Regions from separate parts of the Janthinobacterium sp. KBS0711 genome, predicted to be linked through region 2. Evidence: predicted binding sites of a transcription regulator. Region 2 holds the regulator's gene; each other region holds the start of a gene.

Region 1 (10,246 bases), on a different contig from region 2:
ACAGCACCAACTTACGCACCGACAACTACGGCGGCTCGATTGAAAACCGCGCCCGATTGATGCTGGAAGTGACGGACGCATGTATCGAAGTATGGGGCGCGGACAAGGTCGGCATGCACCTGGCGCCGCGCCGCGATGCGCACGACATGGGCGATTCCGACCCGCGCGCCACCTTCGGTTATGTGGCGCGCGAACTGGGCAAGCGCGGCATCGCCTTTATCTGCGCGCGCGAAGCGCTGGGCGACGACCGTCTGGGCCCGTACCTGAAGCTGGAATTCGGCGGCGTGTACATCGCCAACGAGAAAATGGACAAGGCGGCGGCCGAAGCCCTGCTGGCCAAGGGTGAAGCCGATGCCGTGGCCTTTGGCCTGTGGTTCATCGCCAACCCCGACCTGCCCATCCGCCTGCACAGCGACGCGCCACTGAACCCGCTGAACCCGGCCACCCTGTACGCACCGGACGCGGCCGGCTACACGGACTATCCGGCGCTGGCGGCCCACGGCTGAACGGCACCCTGAGCAGCAATGAGCTGCTCCTCCCCCTGGCGGCGGGCGCAACGATACCAACGCAACGGATTGCGTGACGGTCGCGGCGCCCGCCGTTTTTTCTGCCCTTCAGCGCCATCGGCGCCGTGCCGGCCGGGCCGGACGGCGCGCCTGCACGCTGCTGAAGACGCGGCGTATCACCTCGGCCGGCACCGCGTGCTCGCGCAGGTAGGCCGTCGCCACCGTTCGCCCCAGCGCATGATGAAACGCCACGCCCCGCTCGACGAGCTCGGCCATCACTTTGTCCGTTCGGATTTGCTGCCCATGTCCATCATCGATATTGTTTTTCATGCCATGGCTCCCTATCGGGTGGATCAACCTTGCATCAAGTTTTGACCACATTGTGCGCATTTAGTGCCCGACACCGTGGCAAAGCATCGTTAAAATAGGGGCAGCAACGGCCGCGGCACCGCATGAATAGCGGCCTCGGCTGCTTGTCGCCACCGCCAGCCCCGTATAGAATGCCTGCGCAGAATTTTTGCTTCAAGGAAAATGGCCACCAGCGCCATCCCATTAAGAACAGTGTCACTGAAGGGTATCAATGGACGATTTATTTGTACAAGCGGGCGACTTGCCGACCTGGCACCAGCGCTGCGCGCTGCGCGTGCTGCACCTGTTTGGCTGGCGCATGCGCTTTCGCCCCTTGCCGGGGCCGCGCGGCATCGCCGTCGTCTACCCGCACACGTCCAACTGGGATTTCATCGTCGGCCTGTTCGGCAAATGGGCATTGTCGCTGCCCTTCCGCTGGCTGGCCAAGGATTCGCTGTTCCGCGGTCCGATGGGCAAGGTGCTGCGCTACCTGGGCGGCGAACCCGTCGACCGCAGCACCACCAGCGGCACGATACAGCGCCAGGCCGAACGCATGCTGGCCGCCGACTGGTACTGGCTGGCCATCACGCCGGAAGCGACGCGCAGCTACCGCCCGAACTGGAAAAGCGGCTTTTATCACCTGGCCGTCGCAGCCAAGGTGCCCTTGCTGCTGGTCTACATCGACTACCCGAACAAGGTGCTGGGTGTCGTCGACCATTTGTATTTGACGGGCGACAAGGACGCCGACATGGCGGCGATTGCCGCCGTGTATGCGGGCCACCAGGGCTTGCATCCTGAAAAAGCGGCGCCCATCGTGCTGTCGGAACGCCGTCCCGGCGCCTAAGCAACTCCCATCAACACCACGCCGGCGGCCGTCAAGGCCACGCCGGCCACACGCAGCATGCGCTCGGCCAGCACCTGGCCGGTGAAACGCCCCGCACCCAGCAGGACAGCCGAGGCCAGCATGAAGCCGCAGGCGGCCGAGGCTGCCGGCAATTCCTGGCCGTGGGCATTGCCATGCGCCAAGGCGAACAGACCCACCAATCCCATGCCGAGCCAGTTCGGCAAGGCCAGCGCCAGTGCGATGGCCAGCCCTACGAGCGCCACCGTGGCGGCGATGCCCGTTTCCAGCCCGGGCATCGTCAAGCCCGCCATGCCGGCCAGGGCGCCGAGCAGCATCATGCCGAGAAACGTGGTGGGCTGCGCCAGGCCGCGGCGCTGCTGGCCGCCCCAGATGCCCACGCCCAGCATGGCCAGCAAATGGTCGATGCCCGTGAACGGATGGGCGAAACCGGCCAGGAAGCCCACGCTTTCGCCGTGGCCGGGGTGGGCCATGGCGGGCATGGCCAGCAGGCACAGGGCCGCCACGGCGGCTGTTTTTCTCATCAGTCTTGCAGTCATTGCAGCTCCTTGCCTGGTTGATCGAGCAAACCTTGCTCGCGGATAAAATCGATGACCACCTGCACGCCATCGCCGCTGCGCAAGTTGGTAAATACGAAGGGGCGCTCGCCGCGCATGCGCTTGGCATCCTGCGCCATGATGTCCAGGTTGGCGCCCACGTACGGCGCCAGGTCCGTCTTGTTGATGATCAGCAAATCGGAACGGGTGATGCCGGGCCCGCCCTTGCGCGGGATTTTTTCGCCGCCGGCCACGTCGATCACGTAAATCGTCAGGTCCGACAATTCCGGACTGAAAGTGGCGGCCAGATTGTCTCCGCCCGATTCGACGAGGATCAAATCAAGGTTGGGAAAATCTGCCTGCATGCGCGCGATCGCTTCCAGATTGATCGATGCGTCTTCGCGGATGGCCGTGTGCGGGCAGCCGCCCGTTTCCACGCCCATCAGGCGCTCGGCCGGCAAGGCGTCCGCGCGCAGCAGGATTTCCATGTCTTCCTTCGTATAGATGTCATTCGTGATGACGGCCATGTCGTAGCGCTCGCGCATGCCCTTGCACAGCATTTCGCACAGGGCCGTCTTGCCCGAGCCGACGGGCCCGCCGATGCCCACGCGCAGCGGATTGGAGGTGATCGAAGTCATGTTTACTCTCTCATAAAATGGTTCAGGAACGGTACAGGCGGCTGTACTGCACTTCGTGGCGCATCGACAGCAGCGACAGGCCGGGCGCCCAGTTGCCCATCTCGTCGTCTTGTAAATTTTGCGCCGTCAGCGCCGCCGCTTCCAGATCGGGCCGCAACGACAGCAGCAAACGCTGGCCCGCCACCTGTCCCAGCGGCACGGATTTCACACACACCAGCACCTGGTTTTCCGCCCAGGCGAACAGCATGGCCAGCAGCGCCTCTTCGCGGGGAATGGCCAGCGCCGCCACGGCGCAGGCATAGGCCGTCGGCAGGGCCACTTCCGCCTGTCCCTGCAGCATGTCGATCAGCACGCCGTCGGCCACGCCCAACTCGGCCAGCAATTTGGTCAAGGAATAGCCCATCTGGATGGTCTCGGCACGAAATTCCGCCGTGTCGCGCGACGCGATGAAACGCTCGCTCCAGCGCTGCACGGCGCGCAAATCCTGCGCTTCAAACGCCTGCATCAGCCGCCAGCACAGGGGCGCTTCCCAGCGCGCCACCACCTGCGCCAGATGCTCGGCGATCCACGCGCGCGCCGTGGCCGCGTCGTGCACCAGGCCAGATTCGAGCGCCGCTTCCAGCCCCTGCGAATAGCTGTAGGCGCCGATCGGCAAGGCCGGGCTGGCGAACTGCAGCAAATGCAGCAGGGCCGCGGCCTGCATCACGCAACGCCTGGCACATCGCCGGGACGGTGAATCTTCTGCCGCAGCGGCACGGGCGCCAGCAAGTGCTGGCCGTGGCCGTCGTGATGACCATGGCCGCCGCCATACGCGCCCGCCTCCGGCTCGAACGGCGCGCTTTCTTCCGTCACCGTCGCCTGCAATCCTTCGAGCATCTCCTTCAGCACGACGTCCTTGCGGATGCGCAGAAAACCATCGCCCACCTGCGCCTGCGTGTGGCGGTTGCCCAGGTGAAAAGCGCAGCGCAGCAAGGTATGGGCATCGGCGCACCGCACCAGATAGGTCGGTTCGCGCGCGGCGACGATCTGCACCACCTGCCCTTCCGGTCCCGTCATGCGCTCGCCGTCGCGCAGCACCGTGCCGCGCACGGTGAACACGGCCACGTCGTCGCCATTCGACAGCACGGCGCGCAGCCGGCATTTTTCGCGCTGGTCGTAGGGCAGAACCAGTTGCGCGGTGGGTGCCCGCTCATCGTCGGGACCTAATTTGGTATGCAAAGTCAGCATGCTTGTCTCCTGCTTAAAATAGAAAATAGCGCTGCGCCATCGGCAGCACGGCGGCCGCCTCGCACACGAGCAGCTGGCCGTCGGCGCGCACGGCGTAGGTTTCCGGGTCCACCTCCATGTGCGGCGTGGCGCTGTTGTGGATCATGTCGTGCTTGCGCAAGCCGCGCATATTCTTCACGGCGATGACGGATTTGCTCAGTTTCAGCTGGTGCCCGATATCGAGGTCGTAGGCCGCCTGCGAGACAAACGTAAACGACTTTTTCAGGCCGCCGCCAAAGGCGCCGAACATCATGCGGTAGTGCACGGGCTGCGGCGTGGGGATCGACGCGTTCGGGTCGCCCATCTGCGCGGCCGCGATCATGCCGCCTTTTAAAATCATCGACGGCTTGACGCCGAAAAAGGCCGGTTTCCACAACACGATATCGGCGATCTTGCCCGCCTCGATGGAGCCCACCACGTGCGAAATCCCGTGCGTGATGGCCGGGTTGATCGTGTACTTGGCGATGTAGCGCTTGGCGCGGAAGTTGTCGCTGCGGGCAGTGTCGGGCGCCAGCGCGCCCCGCTGCACCTTCATCTTGTGCGCCGTCTGCCAGGTGCGCATGATCACTTCGCCCACGCGGCCCATCGCTTGTGAGTCGGACGACATCATCGAGATGGCGCCGATATCGTGCAGGATGTCTTCAGCGGCGATGGTTTCGCGGCGGATGCGCGACTCGGCAAAGGCCACGTCTTCGGCAATGGCCGGGTCCAGGTGGTGGCACACCATCAGCATGTCCAGGTGCTCGTCGAGCGTGTTGACGGTAAATGGGCGCGTCGGGTTGGTCGACGAGGGCAGCACGTTGGATTGCCCCACGGCGGCGATGATGTCGGGCGCATGGCCGCCGCCCGCCCCTTCCGTGTGGAACGTGTGGATGGTGCGGTCCTTGAAGGCGGCCAGCGTGTGCTCGAGGAAGCCGCCCTCGTTGAGGGTATCGCTGTGCAGCGCCACCTGGATATCCATACGGTCCGCAACGGACAGGCAATTGTCGATGGCGGCCGGCGTGCTGCCCCAGTCTTCGTGCAGTTTCAGGCCGATGGCGCCCGCGCGCACCTGTTCTTCCAGCGGCAGCGGCAAACTCACATTGCCTTTGCCCATGAAGCCCAGGTTCATGGGGAAGGCATCGGCCGCCGCCAGCATCGCGTGCAAATGCCACGGCCCCGGCGTGCAGGTGGTGGCGGCCGTACCGACGGCAGGTCCCGTGCCGCCGCCCAGCATGGTGGTCACGCCGCTCATCAAGGCTTCCTCGATCTGCTGCGGGCAAATGAAGTGGATATGCGTGTCGACGCCGCCGGCCGTGACGATCATGCCTTCGCCGGCGATGATCTCGGTGGCGCCGCCGATGGGCAAGGTCACGCCGGGCTGGATGTCGGGGTTGCCCGCCTTGCCGATGCCGAAGATCAGGCCATTTTTCAAGCCGATATCGGCCTTCACGATGCCCCAGTGGTCGAGGATGACGGCATTCGTGATGACGGTATCCATCACCTCGGCCGCGCAGCGCTGCGACTGGCCCATGCCGTCGCGGATCACCTTGCCGCCGCCGAATTTCACCTCTTCGCCGTAGATCGCATAGTCATGCTCGATCTCGATGAACAATTCCGTGTCGGCCAGGCGGATACGGTCGCCCTTGGTGGGGCCGAACATTTCGGCATACGCGCTGCGGGGAATACTGGCCATCTCAATCCTTTCCCGGTGGAGTGTCTTGCAGTTCGCCCATCACTTCGCCATTGAAGCCGTACACCTTGCGCTCGCCCGCCAGCGCCACCAGTTCCACGGTGCGCTGCTGGCCCGGTTCGAAGCGCACGGCGGTGCCGGCCGTGATGTTCAGGCGCATGCCGTAGGCGCGCCAGCGCTCGAACGCCAATGCCGGGTTGACTTCAAAAAAGTGGAAGTGCGAGCCGACCTGGATCGGCCGGTCGCCCCGGTTGGCCACCACCACGGTGGCCGTGGCGCGCCCGGCATTCAAGCTGATTTCGCCTTCTTCCAATTGGTATTCGCCTGGGGTCATGACGGACTCCTTCTCAAAAAAAACTACGGTATCGGGTGGTGCACGGTCACCAGCTTGCTGCCATCGGGGAAGGTCGCTTCCACCTGGATGTCGGGGATCATCTCGGCGATGCCGTCCATGACGTCGGCGCGCGAGAGGATCTTGGTACCGTCCGACATCAGCTGCGCCACCGACTTTCCATCACGCGCGCCTTCCATGATGGCGGCGCTGATCAGGGCCACCGCTTCCGGATAATTCAATTTCAAACCGCGCGCCAGGCGCCGTTCGGCCAGCAGCGCGGCCGTAAAAATGAGCAGCTTGTCTTTTTCTCGGGGAGTCAGGTCCATGGTTTTCCTTGCGCTTCTTTCCTGATTAAGTGTTCCAGATGCGGGGCACGACGGCGTCGCGCCCCAGCATGGCGGGGCGCAGCAGCTGCCAGGCGGTCAGCATGATGCGGCGCGCCGCCTCGCTGTCGCCGCACAGCAGGCGCACCACCACCAGCGATTTCATGTGCGTGGCGCCAAACGCGGCGCCGGCCGGCACGCCGATCTCGCGCACGGCAGCCAGCACGGCAGGCGTAACTTGTGTGCCGACGGCGATCAGGGTGGCGCACACGGTGTGGCCCCCCAATCCCAGCGGGCTGGCCATCAGTGCGCCGCCGGCCGCTAGCACGCCCTGCTCCCACCACAGCAGCTTGCCGCCGCGGCGGATCTGCACCTGCTGGCTGATGCTGCCCGTGTTGAAAACTTCGCCCGAGGCGCTGCGGCCCAGGCAGACGATGTCGCAGCCGATGTAGCTGGCGTCCGGCGCCAGTTCCACTTCGTGGCGCAGGCGCACGCACGCCTGGTCGAAGAAAATGCTTTCCTGCGGCAGCCACTCGATGGCCGCGCCGCTACCGGCGCGCAGCACGATGTGCTGGCCCGAGACGTGGCCGTTGGCGCGGTACCACTTGGCGGCGCCCGGCGACGTGAGCAAGGCGTGCGCGCCCTCGCCCACCGTGGCGTCGACGGCCAGCTGGTCGCCGCCCACGACGCCGCCGGGCGGATGGATGATGATGGCGTGGCAGACGGCGTCGCCTTCCGGGTACAGGGGCTTTTGCACGCGCAGGGGGCCGCTGTGCGTGCGCTCGACGAGGCGGCTGACGCCATCGTGCAGCGCAAAGCCCAGGCGCAGGTGCGCCTGCCAGGCGCCGTGGGCGCTGGCTGGTAAAGGCGTGGCTGGATGGGGACTGTCTGGCATGCGGGGCAATCGCGTAAATAAGCGATTACCTAAGCAGGATATGTGCCAGCGTCAGGGGAAGGAAAAGTGAGAATCGCGCACCGCGCTGCAGCGGACGCACCGGCATGGTGCATCGGCCGCACCGCAGTGCTTACCTCTTACGCTACGGCCAGGGTGCGCCGTTCACGCAGCAAGGCCGTGAAGGCGTCCGCGGCCAGGGGGCGGCTGAAAAAATAGCCCTGCATTTCATCGCAGCCGTGTTCCGTCAGGAAGTCGACCTGTGCGCGCGTTTCCACGCCTTCGGCGATGACGCGCATGTCGAGGTTGTGCGCCAGCGAGATGACGGAACGGGCGATGGCCGCGTCGCTGCTGCTGGTGGTGACGTCGTCGACGAAGGATTTGTCGATCTTCAGCACGTCGATGGGAAAACGTTTCAGGTAGCCGAGGCTGGAATAGCCGGTGCCGAAGTCGTCGAGCGAAATGCCCACGCCGATATCCTTCAGGCGCGTCAGGGCCGCCACGGCCTTATCCGGGTCCCCCATCACCGTGCTTTCCGTGATCTCGATGCCCAGGCAGGCGGGCGCGATGCCGTATTTGCGCAAGGCCGCCTCGACGAACGGCACCGTGCGATCCTGCGCGAACTGTTTTCCGGACAGGTTGACGGCCACCTTGATGCTGCCCAGGCCCGCATCGTGCCAGGCGCGGATTTGCGCGCACACGCTTTCGAGCACCCATTCGCCGATGGCCGTGATCAAGCCGTATTCCTCGGCCAGCGCGATGAACAGGCCGGGAGGCACCTTGCCCAGCACCGGATTATCCCAGCGCAGCAGGGCTTCCGCGCCCAGCAAGGCGCCCGTGCGCAAGCACATCTGCGGCTGGTAGTGCACTTCGAATTCATCGCGGCAGATGGCGCCGCGCAGCTGCTGCTGCATCGCCAGGCGGGCGCGGATATCGCTGCCCATGCGCTCCGTGAAGAAGGCGTAATGGTCGCGCCCCATTTCCTTGGCGCGCACCAGGGCCGTGTCGGCATGGCGCAGCACGTCGTCGAGGCTGTCGCCATCGGCCGGGCACATGGCGATGCCGATGCTGGTCGTCAGCGCCAGGCGTTCGCCGTCGACGCTGAGTTCCTCGCGCAAGCCGGCCAGGATGGTTTGCGCCAGCCCCAGGGTACGCCCCAGCAGGGCATCGTCCTGCAGCAGAATCTGGAATTCGTCGCCGCCCTGGCGCACCACCGTGTCGCCCTCCTGCACGCAGCCGGACAGGAAACGCGCCACCACCTGCAGCGCCTTGTCGCCCACGGCCTGGCCGTGCGAATCGTTAATGTTCTTGAAGCGGTCCAGGTCGAGGCACATCAGCACCACCTGCTGGCCGTCGCGCAGAGCGTTCGCGCGCGTCTGTTCGAAGCGCTCGCGCAGCAGCACGCGGTTCGGCAAGCCCGTCAGCGCGTCGTGGTAGGAGAGGAAATCGATCAGGTGCTGCTCGGCCTTGCGTTCGCTGATGTCGAGGAAGACACCGATATAGTTGACGACGGCGCCATCGGGCCCGTGCACGGTGGAGGCGCTGAGCAGGCAGGGATAGGTGTCGCCGCTCTTGCGCCGCGTCTGCACCTCGCCCGACCAGCAGCCGCTGCTGCGCAAGCCCTGACGCATGGCCTGCAGCACCGCTTCGCCCGTGTGTTCCGCATGCAGGCGCAGGATGTCCGTGCCCACCACTTCCGGCGCCGCGTAGCCGGTGATGCGTGTAAAAGCGGGATTGGCCGTGACGATGACGCCGGCCGCATCCGTGATCAGGATGGCGTCCTGGGTCGCTTCGAAGACCTGGCCCGACAGGCGCAGCAATTCTTCATTGGCGCGGCGGATCTGCACTTCGCGCGCCAGGGTGCTGGCCACCTGCTCCAGTTCGGCCGTGCGTTCGGCCACCCTCCGTTCCAGGTTGGCGCGTTCCTGCGCCAGCTGCAGCTGCGCCCGCGCCAGGCGCACGTGGGCGTCGGTACGGGCCAGAATTTCCTCGGCCTGGAAGGGCTTGGCGATGAAATCGACGGCACCCAGCGCAAAGCCGCGCACCTTGTCGTCCGTATCGTATTGGGCCGACAGGAAGATCACCGGCACCTGGCGCAGGGACGGTATCTCCTTCAGGCGGCGGCACACTTCAAAGCCGTCGAGGCCGGGCATGCGCACGTCGAGCAGGATCAGCTCGGGCGGGCGCGCCTGGGCCGTCCACAGGGCCAGTTCACCGTTCGGCGCCTGGCGCACGGCATAGCCGGCGCCGCCCAGCAAATCGCTCAACAGCTTCAGCGAAGCCGGCGTATCTTCAACGATCAGTACTTCGCCCTTCGAGTTCACTTCCGAAAAATCGCGGTGCATGTAGCAGTTCTCTCAGCTTTGGATGAGGCGCGGCGATCGGTTGCCGCGCTGGACAAGACATTTCTTTGCGATGAACTACGTACTATCATCATAATCTTTATTGCAATTTAGCACCATCCATCGGCGCTACTTAGTCCTTCTTTTCAGCGAATCCGATGTTGTCAGCCCACACTTTCAAACGTGCGCCAGCGCCCCCTCATTCTCCAGCAAGTCGCATAACTGGCGGTACTGATGCTGGTCGAGCATGGCCTGCAGCGGCGCCAGCAAGGGCGCAGCCGCCGCGGGCAAGGCCGCCAGCAGCTGTGCCACCCTCGCCAGGTTCAATTCGCGCAGCGCCACCAGCAAGGCGGCGCGTTCTTCCCCGGCCAGCAGCAGCAAGTCTTGCGCGCGCAGTGCCGGCAACACCTCGGGCGCCGGCGCCACGGGCTGCGGCACGGGTACCGGCACGGGCGCTTCGGCCGCCTGCGCGGGTATGCTGAAACGGAAGGTGGCGCCCTGCCCCGGCGTCGATTCCACCGTCAGCT
Region 2 (10,246 bases):
GGCGCCCATGTTGGACGTGCAAGTGTGGGACGATAGCGTGCGCGCCTACGATTGCGACGAGGTGACGGCCACCTGGTTTTCCCAGGCCATCGGCGTGCCGTGCCGTCTGGCGCGTTTTCATCCGGATGTGGTGCGCGCCACCAGCACCAAATGGACCAATGGCGTGGCTGCCGAGACCATGTTTGCCGATGGTTATCCGGTGCTGATCGCGGGCAATGCTTCGCTCGATGACGTGAATGACAAGCTGCGCGCCGCCGGCCGTGAAGCGCTGCCGATGAACCGCTTCCGCCCCAACCTCGTCATTGGCGACATCGGCGCCTTCGAGGAAGACTACGCCGACTTCCTGCAATTTGGCGCGACCACCTTGAAACCCGTCAAGCCGTGTTCGCGCTGCCCGATCCCGTCGGTGGACCAGGCCACGGGCGTACCCGGACCGGACCCGCTCGACGTCATGCATGGCTATCGCGCCAAGCCCGAGCTGGACGGCGCCATCTGCTTTGGCATGAACGCCATCGTCACTGAAGGCGGCGATGAGCGTATCGTGGTGGGGCAGGACATCGGTTTCGAACTGGCATTTTAAGCATGGCGCCCGCATACAAGGGTTTAAGGTTTCTATGAATCAAGCAATACCGCCGGACCCGCGCATTGCCAGCCTCGAAGCCGAAAACCAGGCCTTGCGCGCGCGCATGGCTTTCCTGCTGGAACAGGTTGAGCGCAACCACGACATCATGTGCCGCCACCAGGCGTTCGACCTGGAAATCGTCAGCGCGTCCACGTTTCCCGAACTGATCGGCACCATCTTCCGCACCTTGCCCGTGATTTCCGACCTTGATGGCGTCACCTTGAGCCTGCTCGACGAGGATGACGATATCGTGCTGGTGATGGAAAAGCTGGGCGTCGATTTCAGCGCCTTCCCCCAGTTGCTGTTCGTGCACACCGTGGCGGAGCTGGGTTTTGCCGCACCAAAGCCCGTGGCCGAGGGCGAGGCGGCCTTGCCGCCGATGCCGCTGCTCGGTGCCTTCGATGCGGCCGTGCATGGCCCCCGTTTTCCGCAGATCGACGCGCTGCGCAGCGTGGCGCTGGTGCCCTTGCTGCGCAACAAGCGCCTGATTGGCAGCCTGAACCTGGCCAGCAGCGACGTGACGCGTTTTACGCCCGCGCTGGGCACGGATTTCATCAAGCACATGGCCTCCATCATCGCCATTTGCCTGGAAAACGTGATCAGCAATGAAATGCTCAAATACATCGGTTTGACCGATTCCCTGACGGGGGTCTACAACCGCCGCTATATCGACCGCCGCCTGCTGGAAGAAATCGCGCGCGCGCGGCGCCAGAATTATTGCATCTCATGCATGTATATCGACATCGACCATTTTAAATTGGTCAATGACACGCATGGTCACCAGGGCGGCGATGAAGTGCTGCGCGAAGTGGCCACGCGCATCCGCACGGAATTGCGCCGCTCCGATGCACTGGGCCGTTTCGGCGGCGAGGAATTCGTCGTGTTGCTGATCGACGCCAACCTCGACAGCGCGACCTTCGTTGCCGAACGCATCCGCGCCAGCATCGCCGGAACCATGTTCGACTTGCCGGGCAGCGCGCAGGCGTGGGTCAGCGTGTCGATCGGCGTGGCCAGCCTGGAAGCGGACGCGGCGCTGCTGCCGATCGAGACGGTGGCGCAGCAACTGGTGGCGCACGCCGACCAGGCCCTGTACCAGGCCAAGGCCGATGGCCGCAACAAGGTTGTCAGCTGGCAGGCGCAGCCCGGTTAATTATTTCAATAGTAAAGTTTCGGCCTTGGCCACGGCGTCGGCCGTGCCGCGCAGCACCACCACGTCGCCGCTGGCCAGTTGCGTCTCGGGCGTGACGTCGAGGCGGCCGCGGCCGCGGCGGATGGCCGTCACAAAGGCGCCGCAGCCAGCCACGTCGATCGCACTCAGGGGCAAGTCCACGCAATGCGCGCCGTCGCTGACGGTGACCGTATGCAAGCGTTCCAGTTCGGCATCGTCGCCCGCATCGCTGGTGCCATGGAAATAACCGCGCAAGGAGGCATAGCGCTCCTCGCGCGCCGCTTGCACCCGGTGCACGACGCGGCGCAGGGGCACGCCCATCATGATCAGCGCGTGCGAAGCGAGCATCAGGCTGCCTTCCATCAATTCCGGCACCACTTCGGCCGCGCCCGCCTTCTTCAACTGGTCGAGGTCGGTATCGTCGTGGCTGCGCACGATGACGGGCAAGGTCGGTGCCATTTCATTAAGCAGATGCAATAACTTCAGTGCCGACGGCGTGTTGGCGTACGTGATCACGACGGCGCTGGCCCGGTAGATGCCGGCCGCCACCAGGCTTTCGCGCCGGCCCGCGTCGCCATACGAGACGTGGGCGCCGGCCAGCTGCGCCTCCTGCACCCGTTCCGGGTCCAGGTCCAGCGCGTGGTATTCGATCTTTTCTTCCGCCAGCAGGGTAGCCAGGCTTTGCCCGCTGCGACCGAAGCCGGCGATCAGCACGTGTTTCTGCGACGCCATGGTACGCGTGGCGATCTTCGTCAGCGCCAACGATTGCATCATCCAGTCGTTGGCCGCCAGTTTCATGACGATGGCGTCGGACTTGGCGATGAGGAAGGGCGCCACCAGCATCGACAGCACCATCGAGGCCAGCACCACCTGCACGACGAACGGGTCCATCAGCTTGATGCCGCCAGCCAGGTTCAGCAGCACAAAGCCGAACTCGCCCGCCTGGGCCAGTCCCAGCCCCGTGCGCAAGGCCACGCCGTTGCTGGAGCCGAACAGCCGTGCCAGGCCCGCGATCAGGGCAAATTTCAGCAGCACGGGGCCGCACAGCAAGAGCAGCACCAGCCACCAGTTCTCAAACACGACGCGGATATTGAGCAGCATGCCGACGGTGATGAAGAACAGGCCCAGCAGCACGTCGCGGAAGGGCTTGATATCCTCTTCCACCTGGTGCTTGAATTCCGTCTCGGAAATGAGCATCCCGGCAACAAAAGCGCCCAGGGCCAGCGACAGCCCGGCCCGCTCCGTGATCCACGCCGCGCCTAGGGTAATCAGGAGCAGGTTGAGCATGAACAATTCTTGCGAACGGCGCTTGGCGACGATGGTCAGCCAGCCGCGCACCATCTTCTGGCCGATGAACAAGAGCAAAATGAGTACCACCAAGGCCTTGCCGCCGGCCCAGGCCAGGGTTTCGGCCAAGTTGTCCGAATCGCGCGTGAGGGCGGGAATGAGGATCAGCAGGGGCACGACGGCCAAGTCCTGGAACAGCAAAATGCCGATGATCTTGCGCCCGTGTTCGCTTTCGAGTTCCAGCCGCTCAGTGAGCATTTTCGAGACGATGGCCGTTGACGACATGGCCAGCGCGCCGCCCAGGGCGAACGCGGCTTGCCAGCTCAGGTGGATGTAGGCGGACAGGTAATGTCCGACGAGCCAGCCGAAGACGACGGTGGCGATGATGGTGGTGACCACCTGCGCCATGCCAAGGCCGAAGACGATGCGCCGCATGGCGAGGAACTTGGGCAGGGAGAATTCGAGCCCGATGGAAAACATCAGGAAGACGACGCCGAACTCGGCCAAGGTGTGGCTGGCCTCGTTTTCCGCCGCCAGGCCCAGCGCATGGGGCCCGATGACGATGCCAACGGCCAGGTAGCCCAGCATGGGCGGCAAATGCAACATTCTGAAAGCGACCACGCCCAGCACGGCGCTGCCGAGTAACATCAGGGTCAGTTCAAGCGAGGAAAACATGGGTTGCCCGGTACGGTCAATGGAAATCGTTGTTTGTTGTGACTGGCAAGTTTTTTGCTTTCCTAATTCGTTTATACTTTGGGCATGAGTGTAACCCATGAAAAAACAATGCTGAAAGCTTTTGATCGAATTGACATGCAAGCGACGACCGAGCGCGCTGTCGCGCTGGCCCGCACTACCTTGCAGATCGAGTCCGACGCCATCGTTGCGCTGCACGCGCGCCTGGCCACGGACGACAGCGTGGGCCGCGCCGTGGCGCTGTTGCTGCAATGCAAAGGAAGAGTCGTCGTCTCCGGCATCGGCAAGTCCGGCCATATCGCGCGCAAGATTGCCGCCACCCTCGCTTCCACCGGCACGCCGGCCCTGTTCGTGCATCCGGCCGAAGCGGCCCATGGCGACCTGGGCATGGTCACCTCGGACGATGCTTTTATTGCCATATCGTACTCGGGCGAGTCGTCCGAACTGATGGCCATCATGCCCGTCGTCAAGCGCATGGGCGGCGTACTGATTTCCATGACGGGCAAACCGAATTCCAGCCTGGCCCAGCTGGCCGATGTGCACCTGGATATTTCCGTTGAAAAAGAAGCCTGTCCGCTGAACCTGGCGCCGACGGCCAGCACCACCGTCACCCTGGCCCTGGGCGACGCGATTGCCGTGGCCTTGCTCGACTTGCGCGGCTTCAAGGAAGAAGATTTCGCCCGCTCGCATCCTGGCGGCGCCCTGGGCCGCCGCCTGCTCACGCACGTGCATGACGTCATGCGCAGCGGCGAACGGGTGCCGAAGGTACCCGTGCAGGCTTCCCTGCTGCAGGCGCTGGAAGAAATGACGAAGAAGGGCATGGGCATGACGGCCGTCGTCGATGCCGACAACCGCCCCGTGGGCGTGTTTACGGATGGCGACTTGCGCCGCATGTTCGAGCGCGTGCAGGATTTCACGCAAGTGGCGATCCGCGACGTCATGCATGCGCAGCCGCGCAGCATCGCGCCCGAGCGCCTGGCCGTCGATGCCGTGGCCGTGATGGAGCAGTTCCGCATCAACCAGATGCTGGTCGTCGACGCCGACGGCAAGCTGGTGGGCGCGCTGCATATCCATGATCTGACGCAAGCGAAGGTGATCTGATGGACAGCGTAGCGGACAACCTGGCGCGCGCGGCCAAGGTCAAACTGATGATCTTTGACGTCGATGGCGTGCTCACCGACGGCAGCCTGCATTTCGGCCCCGACGGCGAGATGATGAAAACGTTTAATGTGTATGATGGCCTGGGCATCAAGCTGCTGCAGGAATCGGGCGTGCAGACGGCCATCATCAGCGCGCGCCGCTCGGCCATTACGGCGCGCCGCGCGCAAGACCTGGGCATTACCCATGTGCACCAGGGCGGCCATGACAAGCTGACGCCGTTTCGCGAACTGCTGGCGCTGACGGGCTTGACGGAAGAGCAATGCGGCTATATCGGCGACGACGTCATCGATGCACCCATCCTGAAGCGCGTGGGTTTTGCCGTCAGCGTGCCGGGCGGGCGCCCGGAAGCGCAGGACCTGGCGCACCATGTGACGCAGGCCGGCGGCGGCCGCGGCGCCGTGCGCGAGATCTGCGAATTCCTGCTGCGCGCCCAGGACAACTATGCGCGCGTCATGGCGCCGTTCCTGGAGTGAGGCGCGCCTTGCCGCCAGTGATATTGGAAAGAGTGAAACCCTATGCGTAAGCCAGGAGGCGCCCATCGCTGGCGCACGATTTTTACCCTGCTGGGCGCGGTTGTTGTCGCGCTGGGCAGCTTTTGGCTGCTCGAAGTGATGAACAAGAACAGCCAGGACATCAAGGCCAGCAAGCATCTGGATGAGCCTGACTATTTCATCACCAATTTCAGCCTGGTGCGCATGGATTTGACGGGTAAGCCCAGCTATATCGTATCGGGCACCAAGCTTACGCATTATCCGGCCGACGATTCGTCCGATATCGACCAGCCTTTCGTGCGCAAGCTCACGCCCGGCATGCCGCCGTTGAACATGAACGCGGAACTGGCGCATATCGACCAGGACAATACCCGGTTGCAATTGCACCGCAAGGTCGTGATCGACCGCGTGGCCAGTCCGAAGGCGCAGAACCTGACGGTCAAGACGGAGGCGCTGACGGTGTTTCCGGACGAGGAAAGAATGGAAACGGACGTGCCTGTCGATATCCTGACGGGCACCTCGCGCCTCAATGGCATCGGCATGAAAGCCAATAACGCCACCGGCGAGGTGGAAGTGCAGAATGCGCTGCGCATGGTCCTCCCGCCAAAACCGCGCCCGGCCGCGGCGGCAAAATGACAGAATGAAACAAGGAAACCATACTATGAAGAACATCTTGCTGTTGACCGTATTTTCGCTGGCCATCATGGGCGTGGCGCATGCCGAGAAGGCCGATTCCGAGAAGGAAGCCGTCATCACGGCACGCAGCGGCCACGTCGATGACGTCAAGCAGGTGCGTACCCTGACGGGCGACGTCGTGCTGGTGAAAGGCACCCTGACCATGAAGGCGGGCCGGGCCCTGATCACGGAAGACCCGCAAGGCTACCAGTTCATCACCTTCTGGGCCGATCCCGGCAAGCTGGCCACCTTCCGCCAGAAGCGCGATGGCGCGGGCGACCTGTGGGTCGAAGGCGAAGCGGAGCGCGTGGAATACGACAACAAGACGGAAGTGGTGAAACTGTTTTCCCGGGCCAAGCTGACGCGTCTGGAAGGCACGAAAGTGACCGACGTGGCCAATGGCGCCTTCATCTCGTATGACAGCCGCAAGGAAGTATTTGCGATGGAAAACTCCAACAGCGGCACCAGCACCCCGGATGGCGGCAGCGTGCGCATGGTGATCCAGCCGAAGACCAAGGCGCCGGCGGCGGAGAAAGCGCCAGCCACGCCTGCGCCAGGAAAGAAATAATGGACAATACTCGTTGCGGCAGCACCCTGATCGTTCGCGGTCTGCAAAAAACCTATGGCAAGCGGCAAGTCGTGCATGATGTTTCGCTGCAAGTCGAATGCGGCGAAGTGGTGGGTTTGCTGGGCCCGAACGGCGCCGGCAAGACCACCTCGTTCTACATGATCGTCGGCCTGGTGCCGTCGGACGGCGGCAGCATCGATATCAGCGGCGTGGACATTTCCAGCCTGCCGATCCACCGCCGCGCGCAGATGGGCCTGTCCTATCTGCCGCAGGAAGCGTCCGTGTTCCGCAAGCTGACGGTGGAAGACAATATCCGCGCCGTGCTGGAAATCCAGACCGTCGAAGGCCGCCCCCTGAAGAAGGCCGAGATCGAGGAGCGCCTGGATAAACTGCTGGCCGACTTGCAGATTGAAAAGCTGCGCGAGAACCAGGCCCTGTCCCTGTCGGGCGGTGAGCGCCGCCGCGTGGAAATCGCCCGCGCGCTGGCCACCGATCCCCGTTTCGTGTTGCTCGACGAGCCGTTCGCCGGCGTCGATCCGATCGCCGTGATCGAGATCCAGCGCATCGTGCGCTTCTTGAAGGAGCGCAATATCGGCGTGCTGATCACCGATCATAATGTGCGCGAGACGCTGGGTATTTGCGACCGTGCCTATATCATCAACCAGGGCTCGGTGCTGGCGTCGGGACGCCCCGACGACATCATCGCGAACGAGTCGGTACGCCGGGTCTATCTGGGCGAACACTTCCGCATGTAAGCCAATGAAACAATCATTGCAGCTGCGCACTTCGCAGCACCTGGCACTGACGCCGCAGTTGCAGCAATCGATACGCCTGTTGCAATTGTCTACCCTGGAATTGCACCAGGAGCTAGAGCAACTGCTGACGGACAATCCCCTGCTCGAGCGCCTCGACGATCCGCTCGACCGCTCCTTGCGCCTGCTGTCGGACGGCGCCTTGAGTTCCACGGCCGCGCCGGCTGAAGCGCCGCCCCAGCCGCCAGGCCAGGAAGCGCCCGCGGCGCCGGCCGAAGCGGAAACCTTTGACGGCGAGGCGGGCGAGAGCCCGGCCGCGGCGGACGGCGGCGACAGCGACTGGAGCGAGGCGAGCCGGGGCAAGGCGCCCGACGATGAAGATTCCCGTCCGCAACTGGAAGCCCATCACTGCACCCTGCGCGAACACCTGATGGAACAGATGCGCGTGACGGTGCTCGAATTGCGCGACCGCGCGCTGGTCGAGCTGATCATCGACGCGCTCGACGACAATGGCTACCTGGAAGAGTCGCTCGACGACATCCTGGCGCGCCTGCCGGAAGAGCTGGAAATCGACGCCGACGAGATGCGCACGGCCTTGTCGCTGCTGCAAAGTTTCGATCCGCCCGGCGTGGGCGCGCGCAATGCGTCCGAATGCCTGGCGCTGCAGATCAAGCGCTTGCCGCACATCGCCATGGTGACGCGGCGCATGGCTCTCGTCATCGTGGAAAAGCACCTGGCCTGGTTTGCCCAGCGCGATTTCAACAAGCTGAAAAAAGCCCTCGATTGCGACGATGAAGACTTGCGCGAAGCGCAGACGGTGATTCGCCAGTGCAATCCGCATCCGGGCGCCGTGTTCGCCTCGGACGTGTCCGATTACGTGGTGCCCGACGTCGTCGTCAAGCGCGCGCGCAATGGCTGGCAAGTCACCTTGAACAACGATGTGATGCCGCGCCTGCGCGTCAACGCCATGTATGCCAACCTGCTCAAGCAGGGCAAGGGCGAGGGCGCCATGGGCGCACAGTTGCAGGAAGCCAAGTGGCTGATCAAGAATATGCGCCAGCGTTTCGACACGATCCTGCGCGTGGCACAGGCGATAGTAGAAAGACAAAAGAACTTTTTCTCGCACGGGGCCGTTGCCATGCGCCCCCTTGTGCTCCGTGAAATAGCTGATACACTGGGTTTACACGAGAGTACTATCTCGCGGGTAACAACTCAAAAGTACATGCTGACCCCGCACGGCATGTTCGAGTTGAAATATTTCTTTGGTAGCCACGTCGCCACCGAAGCGGGGGGCGAAGCGTCATCGACGGCGATACGGGCATTGATCGTGCAACTGACAGGAGCAGAAGACCCTAAAAATCCTTTATCCGACAGTAAGATTGCGGACATGCTGGGGGAACAAGGCATGGTGATTGCGCGACGTACTGTTGCCAAATACCGGGAAGCGTTGAAAATTCCGCCAGTGAGCCTGCGTAAGTGTTTGTAAGTTTTTTTCGGTTCCTCTGCGGGCCGGATAGGATGGACCGCACGAACCCGATCATCTTTAGGAGTGTGTATGAATCTCACCATCAGCGGACATCATCTCGAAGTGACACCAGCCATCCGTGAATACGTACAAACGAAGCTGGAACGCGTGAAACGTCATTTCGATCAAGTTATCGATATCGCCGTGATTCTGACCGTGGATAACCTCAAAGAGAAAGAAAAACGTCAAAAGGCCGAAGTCAACCTGCGTTTAAGTGGCAAAACCGTCTATGTGGAAAGCCTGGCACAAGACCTGTATGCCGCGATCGATGCCCTGATCGACAAGCTCGATAGGCAAGTGATGAAATACAAAACCAAAGTGCAAGGGCACGGTAAAGAGGCGATCAAGCATCTGCCAGACAACTCCGAGGAAGACGCCGTCGTCGCCGTTTAAGGCCACCCGCTTCCAGCAGTTGTGATCAACTAAGGGCGCACATCTTGCGCCCTTTTTTGCGCCCGTACCTTTTGAACGCAATGTTCCCCGCGCAGGGGCTAGAATGTTTGCACTTTCACTTCTTTCCTGCCTGCCATGAGCGACTTCGTCCAGACCTCCATCCGCAACCGCACGGGGCACATCGTGCTCGACCGCCCGAAAGCCTTGAATTCCCTGTCGCTGGAGATGGTGCGCGCCCTGAGCGCGGCCCTGCTGGCCTGGCGCGACGACCCGCAGGTGGACGCAGTGGTGATCCGTTCCAGCAGCGAAAAAGCGCTGTGCGCCGGCGGCGACATCCGTTTCTTTTACGATGCGGGCCTGGCCACGCCGCAAGGCGGCAGCGCCTTGCTGGAAGATTTCTTTACGGAAGAATACGCTTTAAATCATTTGATTCATTTCTATCCGAAACCGTATATCGCCGTGATGGATGGCGTGGTGATGGGCGGCGGCATGGGCGTGGCACAAGCAGGGCCCGGCAACCGCCTGCGCATTGTCACGGGCCGCACGCGCATGGCTATGCCGGAAGTCAATATCGGTTTGTTTCCCGACGTGGGCGGCAGTTATTTCCTGTCCCGCCTGGCAGGCCAGCTGGGCTTGTATTTGGGCTTGACGGGCTTGACGATCAGCGCGGCCGACGCCCTGTACACGGACCTGGCCGATGTCTACCTGCCCGAGGCGCAGATGGGGGCGCTGCTGGCCCTGTTCGAGTCGACGCCGGGCGAGGCCTTGCCGGTGGCCATCAAGGCCCTGGCGGCGCCGTTTCAGGCACAGGCAGGCGTTTCCTCGCTGGCGGCGGCGCGCGCGGCGCTGGACCGCCATTTCGGCGCCGGCTCCGTGGCGGCCATCATGGCCTCGCTGGCGCAGGACGACAG
Region 3 (10,246 bases), on a different contig from region 2:
GGCGCCTGGCCGCCCTGGCCCTGGCCTTGCAGCTGGCCGCCTGCGCGCACAGCAGCACGCCGCAGCTGGACCCGCGCTTCGGCGACGCCGTGCGCCTGGCCATGGCGCAGCAGGTGCGTTATCCGGCCAGCGCGGGCAACCGCCAGCCTGCCGACGGGCTGGACGGCCCCAGCGCGCATGCCGTCATGCAGCGCTACCGCGCCTCGTTCGTCGAACCGAACGGCCAGGCGCCGCAGCCGGTGCAATTCATGCTGGGAGGCGGCAATGGCAAATAGATGCCAGGGCCAGCGCGGGGCGATGCTGATCGCCTTTTCCATCCTGCTTATTCTGGTGCTGGGCTTTATCGGCCTGGCGCTCGACGTGGGGCAAGTCATCGGCCGCAAGACGGAATTGCAGAACCTGGCCGACAACGCGGCGCTGGCGGCCGCCGCGGAACTGGTGGGCACGCCCGAAGGCTTGCTTGCGGCCGTGACGAAGGCCAAGAGCAGCGCGGCCGACAAGAGCGCGTGGCGCCGCCGCATGCAGGGCGCCATCCTGTCGGACGCCAGCATCCGTTTCGCCAGCGCACCCGATGCCCCCGCCAGCGGGTGGCATGCGGCGGGCGCCGTGCCCGATGCCGCCACGGCGCTGTTCGTGCGCGTCGATACGCAGGCCAATACACCGTCGCTGGGGCGGGTGGCGACGGCGTTCCTGGGCGCCTGGTCGCCGGCGCTGCGCACTCTGGACACGGGGGCGCGCGCCGTGGCGGGGCGTACCAGCTTGCACCTGACGCCGCTGGCCGTCTGCGCGCTGTCGGCCAGCGCGGCCAGCCCGCGCACGAATGCGGCGCTGCTGCCGGCCGTCGAGCTGCTGGAATACGGCTTTCGCCGCGGCGTGGCGTACAACCTGTTGAAACTCAATCCGCATGGCCCGGCGGCCGAACATTTTGTCCTCAATCCACTGGGCCAGCCGGGTGTGGTGGGACCGTCGCAGCAGGTCGGCGAGTCCAGCGTATTGCCGTTTGTGTGCAGTGGCACGGTGCTGTACCCGCGCATCGGCAGCGCCCAGGTGCACGTGCACCGGCCGTTTCCCGCCACTTTGTGGCCGGCCTTCAACGCGCGCTTCAACCAGCATGCGGGCAGTGGCTGCCATACGGTCACGGCGCCGCCCGACACGAATATCCGCCCCTATCCGAATACGGCCACGAACTGGTGGATGACGAACACGCCCGACGCGCCGAGCGCCCTGAGCACCGGCAATCCGCTGCTGTCCGTGGCCGATTCGGAGTCGAATGCGACGCCGCCCGCGGTCGGCAGTTATGGACCGCTGTGGTCGTTCGCCAAGGGGGCCAGGTACAGCAGTGTGAAGCCGGCCGACGGCTACCTGCCGTTTGCCACCAGCGACTGGCCCAAGCTGTATCCGGCCAGCCCTGCCGCGCCGGCCGCCAAGTCCGGCTATCCGGCCACGCCGCCATATCAGACGCTCGCGTACCAGACGGCGCCGACCGGCAACACGGGCGTGGCGCAGCGGCGCCTGTTGCATATTCCCCTGCTGGCCTGTCCGCTGCCGGCCGGCAGCGACGTGCTGGCGCAGGTGCGCGGCATCGGCCGTTTCTTCATGACGGCGCCGGCCAGCAATGGCGTGCTGAGCGCCGAATTTGACGGCCTGGTGGCCGAGGGTACGCTGGTGGGCCCGGCGGAGCTGCTGCAATGAGGCCGCCACGCCGCCAGCAGGGTGTCGCCGCCATCGAGCTGGCGCTGATCATGCTGTTTTTCATGGGCCTGTTGCCCTTCGTATTGCTGTTCGGCCGCGCGCTGCTGGCGTACACGGCCCTGCAAAAAAGTGCGCACGATGCGGCGCGCTACCTGGCGACCATGCCGTTGCCGCAGATGGCCAATGCCGATGCGGCGGAGCAGGGCGCCGTGTTTGCCCGGCAGATGGTGCGGCAGGCGATGCTGGAATCCTGGCCCAGCATGAGCAGCGGCAAAGTCAACGTGGATTGCATCTATAACGATGACTTTTATAGCTGCGGCAACTACCCGACGGCGCCGCTGCAGGTACGCATCAAGGTGTCCGTGGACATGCCCGTCGATATCTTGCCCGAGCTGACGCGCAAGTGGCTGCCGCAGCTGGCGCCGATCCCGCTGCGTGCCAATGCGACATTGCGCTATGTTAATTAACCTGCGCCCCCGGCGGCAGCGTCAGGACGGCGTCTTCGCTGTCGAGTTCGGCATGCTGGCGCTGTTGTTCTTCCTGTTCCTGTTTGCTTTGCTGGAAGTGGCGCGCGCCGTGTATTTATGGAACATGGTGCATGAAATCACCCGGCGTGCCGCGCGCGGCGCGGCCGTCACCGATTTCAGCAATGCAAGTGCGCTGCAGGCCGTGCGCACGCACGCCGTGCTGCGCGCCGCGCCGGGCGTGCTGCCGCTCGGTGGCGGCATCAGCGATGCGTATGTGCGCATCGATTATCTGTCGCTGGCCGGCGCCGCCGCGCTGGCGGCAGTGCCGGTGACGGTGATGCCCGGTTGTCCGCAGCGTAACCGCATCAATTGCCTGGAAGATCCGAACGGCGCCAGCTGCATCCGTTTCGTGCGCGCGCGCCTGTGCGTGCCCGCAGATGGCGGGCGCTGCGAGAGCGTGCCGTACCGGCCCATCCTGCCCTTGCTGGGAGCGATGTTTCCCTCCGGCGCAGGCGCCGTGCGCCTGCCCAGCGGCGCCACCATGGCGGTGGCCGAGTCGCTGGGCTATCCGGACAATCCCGGTTTTTGTCCTTGAGCGCCACTTGGGCGCAGCCGAATGTGTAGACCTGAAAGAAGCGAGGAAGTGCGATGAAAGCCTTGATGATTAGCCGCGACGCCAGCTTGCACGATGAAATTGCCGCGCAGGGGGCGGCCCGCATGCCCGTGCTGCGGCTGCTGGAACGGCGCAGCGGCCTGCGCGACGCCGTCGAGCGCATGCTGCCGGAAGCGCCGGAACTGGTGATCGTCGACGCCAGCGGCATCGATGCCGATGAAGCCGACCTGCTCGAGCGCCTGGCGCGCCAGTATCCGCTGGCCGTCCTGATGCTGCTCACGCGCGGCCAGCAGCAGGATGTGCTGATTCGCGCCATGCGCGCCGGCATGCGCGAAGTGCTGCAGCTGCCGCTGGTGCACAAGGCCTTTCACGAGGCGATGGACAGGGTCGATATCCAGGCCGGCGTGACGCAGATGCGCGACGGCAAGGTGCTCGCCTTCATCTCGTGCAAGGGCGGCAGCGGCGCCACCTTTTTGTCGACGAATTTTTCCTACGCGCTGGCCAGCCTGGCCGGCTGCAAGGTGCTGCTGATCGACCTGCACGGCCAGTTCGGCGACGCCACCTTGTATGTATCGGACCAGAAGCCGGCCATGACCCTGTCCGACATCTGCGCCCAGATCGCACGCATGGACGGCGCCTTCCTCGCCTCGTGCCTGGTGCACGTGACGCCGAACTTCGGCGTGCTGGCGGCGGCCGACGACCCGTCGCACAAGGTCGACATGCAGCCCGAGCACATGGACCGCATCCTGGCCGTGGCGCGCCAGCACTACGACTATATCGTGCTCGACGTGGGACGCCAGATCGATGCGCTGTCGCTGCGCGCGCTCGACAACGCCGACGCCATCTATCCGGTGCTGCAGCTGGCCTTGCCCGACATCCGCGACGGGCGCCGCCTGCTCGACATTTTCCGCTCGCTCGGCTATCCGGGCGAGCGCTTGCGCCTGATCGTCAACCGCTATGAAAAGGGCGGGCGCCTGCGCCTGGCGGACCTGGAGCAGGCGCTGGGTGCGGAAGTGGTGCACACGGTGCCCAACGATTACATCGCCGCCACCGATTCCGTCAATCAGGGCATTCCGCTGCTGCAGCTGTCGCGCACCAGCGCCGTGGCGCGCAGCCTGGCCGAACTGGTGGAACTGGTGACGGCGCGCCGCGTGACGGAAAGTCGCGGCCTGTTCGACCGCCTGTTCAGCCGCAGCGAAGCCTAGGACAGGAATAGATGTCAAGGCTCCCGCCGGGGGCCATCATGGGAGCCGAGATGACTTTACGCGAACGCCTGGCGGCGAATGAAACGGTGCGCCCCGCCACGAACGGACAAGGCGCGCTGGCGCTGCACGCCTACCAGGAACTGAAAAAAACCATGCACCAGACGATACTCGACCGTATCGATCTGGAACGCCTGAAACGCCTGACGGCCGAGCAGTTCAAGCACGAGCTGGCTCTGCTGGTGCAGCGCGTGATCGAGGAAGAGCGCATCGTGCTGAACCAGCACGAACGGCATAGCCTGGTGCTCGACATCCAGCACGAGATGCTGGGATTCGGTCCGCTCGAACCCTTGCTGGCCGATGCCAGCGTGTCCGACATCCTCGTCAATACCTGCGACAAGGTGTATGTCGAGAGGGGCGGGCGGCTGCAGCTGACGGACGTGACGTTCCACGACAATGCGCACCTGATGAAGATCATCGAAAAGATCGTCTCGCGCGTGGGACGGCGGGTCGATGAATCGAGCCCGATGGTCGACGCGCGCCTGCCCGACGGTTCGCGCGTGAATGCCATCATTCCGCCGCTGGCCGTCGACGGACCGATCCTGTCGATCCGGCGCTTTGCCGTGCAGCCGCTCACCATCGCCAACCTGCTCGACTACAAAAGCCTGACGCCGCCCATGGTGCAGGTGCTGCAGGCGCTGGGCCAGGCCAAGGTCAACATCCTGATCTCGGGCGGCACGGGCAGTGGCAAGACGACCCTGCTCAACGTGCTGTCCGGCTTCATTCCCGGCAGCGAGCGCATCGTCACCATCGAGGATGCGGCCGAACTGGCGCTGCGCCAGCCGCACGTGGTGCGCCTGGAAACGCGCCCGCCGAATATCGAGGGCAAGGGCGAGGTGAGCCAGCGCGCGCTGGTGCGCAATGCGCTGCGCATGCGGCCCGACCGCATCATCCTGGGCGAGGTGCGCGGCGCCGAGGCGCTCGACATGCTGCAGGCGATGAACACGGGCCATGAAGGTTCGCTGGCGACCATCCACTCGAACACGGCGCGCGACGCGCTGGCGCGGCTGGAAAACATGGTCGGCATGGCCAATGTGAACCTGACGCCGCGCGCCACGCGCCAGCAGATCTGTTCGGCCGTGACGGTGGTGATGCAAGTGTCGCGCCTGACGGACGGCGCGCGCAAGCTGGTCAGCCTGCAGGAAGTGACGGGCATGGAAGGCGACATCATCGCCATGCATGAAATCTTCCGCTTCGAGCAGACGGGCGTCGATGCCGACGGCAAGGTGCAGGGCCACTTCTGCGCCACGGGCGTGCGACCCCGCTTTACGGAGCGTTTGCGCATGTTCGGCGCGCCCGTGCCCGACAGCGTGTTCGATCCCGACCGAATTTATGAATAAGGAGAGGGATCATGGACCTGGTCTTCTACGGCTTTGCCGTGCTGCTGTTCGCCGCCTGCATCCTGATGGTGGAGGGCGCCTGGCTGTGGTGGTCGGGCACGCACGGCAGCGCGGCGCGGCGCATCAACCGGCGCCTGCGGCTGATGGCGGCGCGCGGCGAGGGGGGCGGCGAACGGGTCTCCATCCTCAAGCAGCGCCGCTATGCGCGTTCGCCCGGCCTGGAGCGCTTGCTGCGGCGCGCGCCGCAGGCGGCGCGGCTCGATCGTTTGCTGCTGCAATCGGGCTTGTCCTGGTCGGTGGCGCAATTCCTGGGCGGCACCGGCGCCTTGCTGCTGGCGGCCTTGCTGCTGTTGGCGGCATGCTCCATGCCCTTGCCCGGCGCTGTGCTGCTGCTGGCTTGCGCCGTGAGCGCACCGTGCTTGTGCGTGCTGCGCGCGCGTGCGGCGCGGCTGAAAAAGATCGAGGCGCAACTGCCGGAAGCGGCCGATTTCCTGGCCCGCGCACTGCGCGCCGGGCACTCGTTTTCGAACGTGCTGCAGATGGTGGGCGATGAACTCAATGAGCCGATCAGCGGCGAATTCAAGATGGCGCATGAAGAGATCAATTACGGCGTGCCGATGAACGAGGCGCTGCAAAACCTGGCCGCGCGCATTCCGCTGACGGACTTGCGCTACCTCGTCATCGCCGTGTTGGTGCAGCGTGAATCGGGCGGCAACCTGGCCGAGGTGCTGGTCAGCATCGCCCGCATCATCCGCGCCCGGCTAAAGCTATTGGGGCAGGTGCGCGTGCTGTCGGCCGAGGGGCGCATGTCGGCCTGGGTGCTGGGGCTGATGCCGGTGGTGATGATCGGCGTCATGGCGCTGGTCAACCCGCAATACATCCGCCTGCTGTGGACCGATCCCAGCGGCATCAAACTGCTGTGGTACGCGGCCGGCATGGTGGCGCTGGGCGTGGTCTGGATGCGCAACGTGATCCGCATCCGCATCTAAAACAGGGGGCGGTATGAGCGGTGCACAACTGCTGTTTCTCGTGATTGTCTTTGCCGTGGTGGTGGCGCTGGCTCTCTTGGCGTGGGTGATCTTCTTTCCCGGTACCCTGCGCCAGCGCCTGTTTGGCGCCACGGCGCCGGCCGCCAGCGAGGCGGTGGTGGAAAACGGCTGGGTGGAGCGCGTGGCGCGCGTGGCGCAGCCGTTCAGCAAGCTGTCGCTGCCGGAAGAAGGGTGGGAGCGCTCGCCGCTGCGCACGCGCTTCATGAACGCGGGCTGGCGCCAGGCCAGCGCGCCGGCTTTATATTTTGCGGCAAAAAGCGTGCTGGCCCTGCTGTTTCCCACCGTGCTGGGATTGTATGCGGCCAGCGCCATGGCGGCGCAGCTGCGCAGCGTGCTGCTGTTGCTGCTGTGCGTCAGCGCCACCATCGGCTATTACCTGCCGAACCTGGTGCTGGCCAGCACGGCCAAGCGGCGCCAGCGCGACATCTTTGAAAACATCCCCGACGCACTCGACTTGCTGACCGTGTGCGTGGAAGCGGGCCTGAGCCTGGAGCGTGCGCTGGTGAAGGTGTCGGGCGAAATCCATATCAAGAGCATGGTGCTGGCGCAGGAATTGCAGCTGGTGTTGATGGAAATGCGCGCCGGCTTTTCCAAGGAAAAGGCGCTGCGTAACCTGGCCCTGCGCAGCGGCGTGGAAGACGTCGACACCTTGGTCGCCATGCTGATTCAATCGGAACGCTTCGGCACGAGCATGGGCGATTCGCTGCGCGTGCATTCGGAAAACCTGCGCGGCAAGCGCAGCCTGCTGGCCGAGGAGGCGGCAGCGAAGATCGCCCTGAAACTGCTGTTCCCGCTGATCTTTTGCGTCTTTCCCACCCTGATGCTGGTGCTCATGGGGCCGGCCGTGATCGAAGTCTATCGCGTGCTGGTGCCGGCCATGGCCAGCCGCTGAAAGGAGTCACCATGCGCTTGACGATATCCCGCCTGGCCGCCGCCTGCGCCTGTCTGGGCCTGGGCGCCTGCGCCAGCCACACGGCGCACGCGCCGCCCTTTGCCGATGCCGATGCGGCCTATGCCGCGGGGCGCCAGCATTTTGACGCGGGCGACCTGCCCGCCGCGCAAGCTGCGTATGAGCAAGCCTTGCGCGCGGCGCCGCTCCACATGAATGCGCGCAACGGCCTGGCCGTGCTGCATGCGCAGCGGGGCGAACATGGCGCGGCGATCGCCCATTGGCTGGCCTTGACGCAGGAGGCGGGCACGCCGCAGCCGCGGCAGGCCTATCTGTTCAGCAATCTCGGTCATGCCTATTATTTAAGCGGACGCGATGCGCAAGCGTTGACTGCGCTGGAACAGGCCTGCCTGCTCGACCCGCTCAATGCGCTGGCCTGGCGGCACCTGGCGCAGGTGCTGGAACGGCTGGGACAGCACGCGCGCGCGGCCGTCATGCGGCGCCAGGCGACCAGCTTGCAGGAACACGATGTGCGGCGCGACATGGCCTTGTTGCGCGGCGAGACGTCGCCGAAGGTTGTGTCAGTGCCCGCGCCGGTGCCGGATGCGCCCGCCATGGCGCGCGTGGAGATCACGCAGAGCGATGGCATGGCCCGCCTGCGACGCGTGCCGTCGGCCGTCGTGCGCAGCGTGCCCGCTGCCGCGTCGGTGTCTGTGGCGCCTGCATCGGCAGCCGGCGCGCCGCATCCGCGCCTGGAAATTGTGAATGGCAACGGCGTGCCCGGCCTGGCCGCCGCGCTGGCGCGCAGCTTGGCCGGTGCGCCCGTGCAGGTGGTGCGCCTGGCCAATGAAACCAGCTTCCAGGTGGCGCGCACGCGCGTCGAATACCGGCCCGCGCAGGAGCAGGCGGCGCGTCAGCTGGCCCGCCAGCTTGGCGCACAGATGCGTACCCAGGTGCAGATCCAGGCTGCCGACTGCCCTGCCAGCGAGCTGCGCCTGGTACTGGGGCGCGACCTGAGCGACCCCGCCATGCTGCACCGCTATTATCTGCAGCAATTGCAACTGGCGCGCCGGGCGCTGGCGCGGCTCGGCTAACACATCTCTGCCGGCATAAAAAAAGCGGCGCCTTTGCGGGCGCCGCGTGTTTTTCATGCTGCGGATTATTTCGGCTGCCGGCGACGCGTAAAAGCCAGGGCTGCCAATCCCGTGCCCAGCAGGAACAGGGTGCCCGGCTCCGGTACTTGCAAGGGTTCAATGACGACGATGTCGGTGCGCGTGGACTTGGAAAAGTTCAAGGTGTAGCTGCCGGCGGGCAGGGCGAAATTCGACGTCAGCGAAAACATCGCAAAGCCATTCGTGAAGGCGCGCCCGGTGGCCGGGTCGTTGGTGCCGGCCGTCATGTTCAGGCTGAAGGGATCGAGGCTGCCGACCGTATGGTTGCCATTGACGTCGCTGCCATTGTTGGCGTCGCCATCGGGCGCGAACTGGAAGATCACGCCATCGGCATTCGCGTTCGACAGGCAGCCCACGGGACTGGAAGTATTGCACGAGATATTGAAGATATCCATGATCGACACGCTCGACTTGTCACCCATCGTCGTCACGCTGGTGCGCAGGTCGCGCCGTCCCATGAAGTTGAAGGTGATGAAGCCGGCGCTCGACAGGGTCAGGTTGACGGAGCCGGTGAGCGTATCGCCTGCCGTGGCCGTGGCGGCGCCGACCGTGTCGCGCTGTGCTTCCGCAACGGCGCGCACGGTGGAGCCGGCGGCCGTGAGCATATTGCCAAAGGCATGCGCGTCGCCGCGTGCGAACTCCAGGGTGGAACTGGGGCTGGGTGCGTAGTTATTTTGCGGCAAGCCGCCGCAGCCGCCGCCCGAACATACTTGCAGCACGTCGGCGTTGGCGGCCGGGCCCGTATTGACGGCGCGCGGATTGACGGCCACGCCGCCCTCGAAGAAGGCGCTGTCGCTGGCATTGCGGTTGGCGCCGGCCAGCGACAGCGCACCGGCGCTGGTGGTGATGCGGAAAGAGTTCAATTCGTTGACGGCCAGGCCGTACGCGCCGGCCTGTGCCTGGCCGCTGGCAAGCAAGCTTGCCGCCGCCAGTGCACCCAGCCAACCCAGGGTCTTGCTTCGTGTGTGATCGACGTTCATCGCAGCCTCTTATCGTAGTCAGTCTCGGAAAATCCGGGGGATAAAAAATCCAGAATGGCTTGCCTGGATTCATCTCGTAGACAGTGATAAGCAGCTTGCGTGCCATACAAAAAAAGCATATTGAATCAAGGGCTTGCGTAAAACGGACTGAGCCGACGGAAGCAAAGTGTAAGAAAGGCCGACGCCGCCTGGCGCGTGGCGGTGGCGCCGACGTCACGGCGCGCTAGGGCCCGCCGCGTCCGCCGACGGCGCCATACACCTGGCCCGTGGCGTAACTCGATTCCGGCGAGGCCAGCAATACATACACGGCCGCCAGTTCCGCTGGCTGCCCCGGACGTCCCATGGGCGTATCCTGGCCGAACGTGGGAATCTTGTCCGGTGATTGCCCGCCCGTCACTTGCAAGGCGGTCCAGAAGGGGCCGGGCGCGACGGCATTGACGCGGATATTCTGTTTCGCCAGCTGCTTGGCCAGCCCCTTGGTAAAAATCATGATCGCGCCCTTGGTGGCGGCGTAATCGATGATGTTCTCGCCGGGATCGTAAGCATTCACGGAGGCGGTATTGATGATGCTGGCGCCGGCTGGCAGCAGGGGCACGGCCGCTTTCGTGATCCAGAACATGGCATAGACATTCGTCTTGAAGGTTTCGTCAAACTGCGCCGTGCTGATGTCGAGGATGGAGTCGCACGAGAATTGTCGTCCCGCATTGTTGACCAGAATGTCCAGGCCACCCAGCTGGCGGGCCGCTTCGCTGACCAGGCGCTGGCAAAACGCCTCGCTTTTG

Evidence for each region. Region 2 encodes sigma-54, which starts transcription at its own class of promoters, with help from an activator protein. Its sites were predicted from a motif close to TGGCANGNAANCTGCTTT; they were not measured.
Region 1: the regulator sigma-54 is predicted to act here: its motif matches at 7,411-7,428, upstream of VM94_RS14535 (urease accessory protein UreD).
Region 3: the regulator sigma-54 is predicted to act here: its motif matches at 9,552-9,569, upstream of VM94_RS02190 (EDSAP-1 family PEP-CTERM protein).

The regions. Positions count from the first base shown of each region.
Region 1 is NZ_LBCO01000024.1:428,078-438,323, reverse strand. It holds gene VM94_RS14585 (alkene reductase) at 1-506, shown strand, start outside; gene VM94_RS14580 (hypothetical protein) at 615-836, opposite strand; gene VM94_RS14575 (1-acyl-sn-glycerol-3-phosphate acyltransferase) at 1,087-1,698, shown strand; gene VM94_RS14570 (HupE/UreJ family protein) at 1,695-2,240, opposite strand; gene ureG (urease accessory protein UreG) at 2,252-2,890, opposite strand; gene VM94_RS14560 (urease accessory protein UreF) at 2,913-3,593, opposite strand; gene ureE (urease accessory protein UreE) at 3,593-4,117, opposite strand; gene ureC (urease subunit alpha) at 4,131-5,831, opposite strand; gene VM94_RS14545 (urease subunit beta) at 5,833-6,162, opposite strand; gene VM94_RS14540 (urease subunit gamma) at 6,186-6,488, opposite strand; gene VM94_RS14535 (urease accessory protein UreD) at 6,514-7,380, opposite strand; gene VM94_RS14530 (two-component system response regulator) at 7,518-9,722, opposite strand; gene VM94_RS14525 (sensor histidine kinase) at 9,897-10,246, opposite strand, start outside.
Region 2 is NZ_LBCO01000002.1:89,201-99,446, forward strand. It holds gene VM94_RS00450 (MOSC domain-containing protein) at 1-580, shown strand, start outside; gene VM94_RS00455 (GGDEF domain-containing protein) at 615-1,772, shown strand; gene VM94_RS00460 (monovalent cation:proton antiporter family protein) at 1,773-3,752, opposite strand; gene VM94_RS00465 (KpsF/GutQ family sugar-phosphate isomerase) at 3,861-4,871, shown strand; gene VM94_RS00470 (KdsC family phosphatase) at 4,871-5,404, shown strand; gene lptC (LPS export ABC transporter periplasmic protein LptC) at 5,447-6,058, shown strand; gene lptA (lipopolysaccharide transport periplasmic protein LptA) at 6,084-6,665, shown strand; gene lptB (LPS export ABC transporter ATP-binding protein) at 6,665-7,420, shown strand; gene VM94_RS00490 (RNA polymerase factor sigma-54) at 7,425-8,903, shown strand; gene hpf (ribosome hibernation-promoting factor, HPF/YfiA family) at 8,973-9,335, shown strand; gene VM94_RS00500 (enoyl-CoA hydratase/isomerase family protein) at 9,471-10,246, shown strand, end outside.
Region 3 is NZ_LBCO01000004.1:350,131-360,376, forward strand. It holds gene VM94_RS02145 (hypothetical protein) at 1-275, shown strand, start outside; gene VM94_RS02150 (pilus assembly protein TadG-related protein) at 265-1,692, shown strand; gene VM94_RS02155 (TadE/TadG family type IV pilus assembly protein) at 1,689-2,159, shown strand; gene VM94_RS02160 (TadE/TadG family type IV pilus assembly protein) at 2,149-2,754, shown strand; gene VM94_RS02165 (AAA family ATPase) at 2,808-3,977, shown strand; gene VM94_RS02170 (CpaF family protein) at 4,028-5,374, shown strand; gene VM94_RS02175 (type II secretion system F family protein) at 5,386-6,363, shown strand; gene VM94_RS02180 (type II secretion system F family protein) at 6,377-7,315, shown strand; gene VM94_RS02185 (tetratricopeptide repeat protein) at 7,327-8,406, shown strand; gene VM94_RS02190 (EDSAP-1 family PEP-CTERM protein) at 8,472-9,464, opposite strand; gene VM94_RS02195 (SDR family oxidoreductase) at 9,688-10,246, opposite strand, start outside.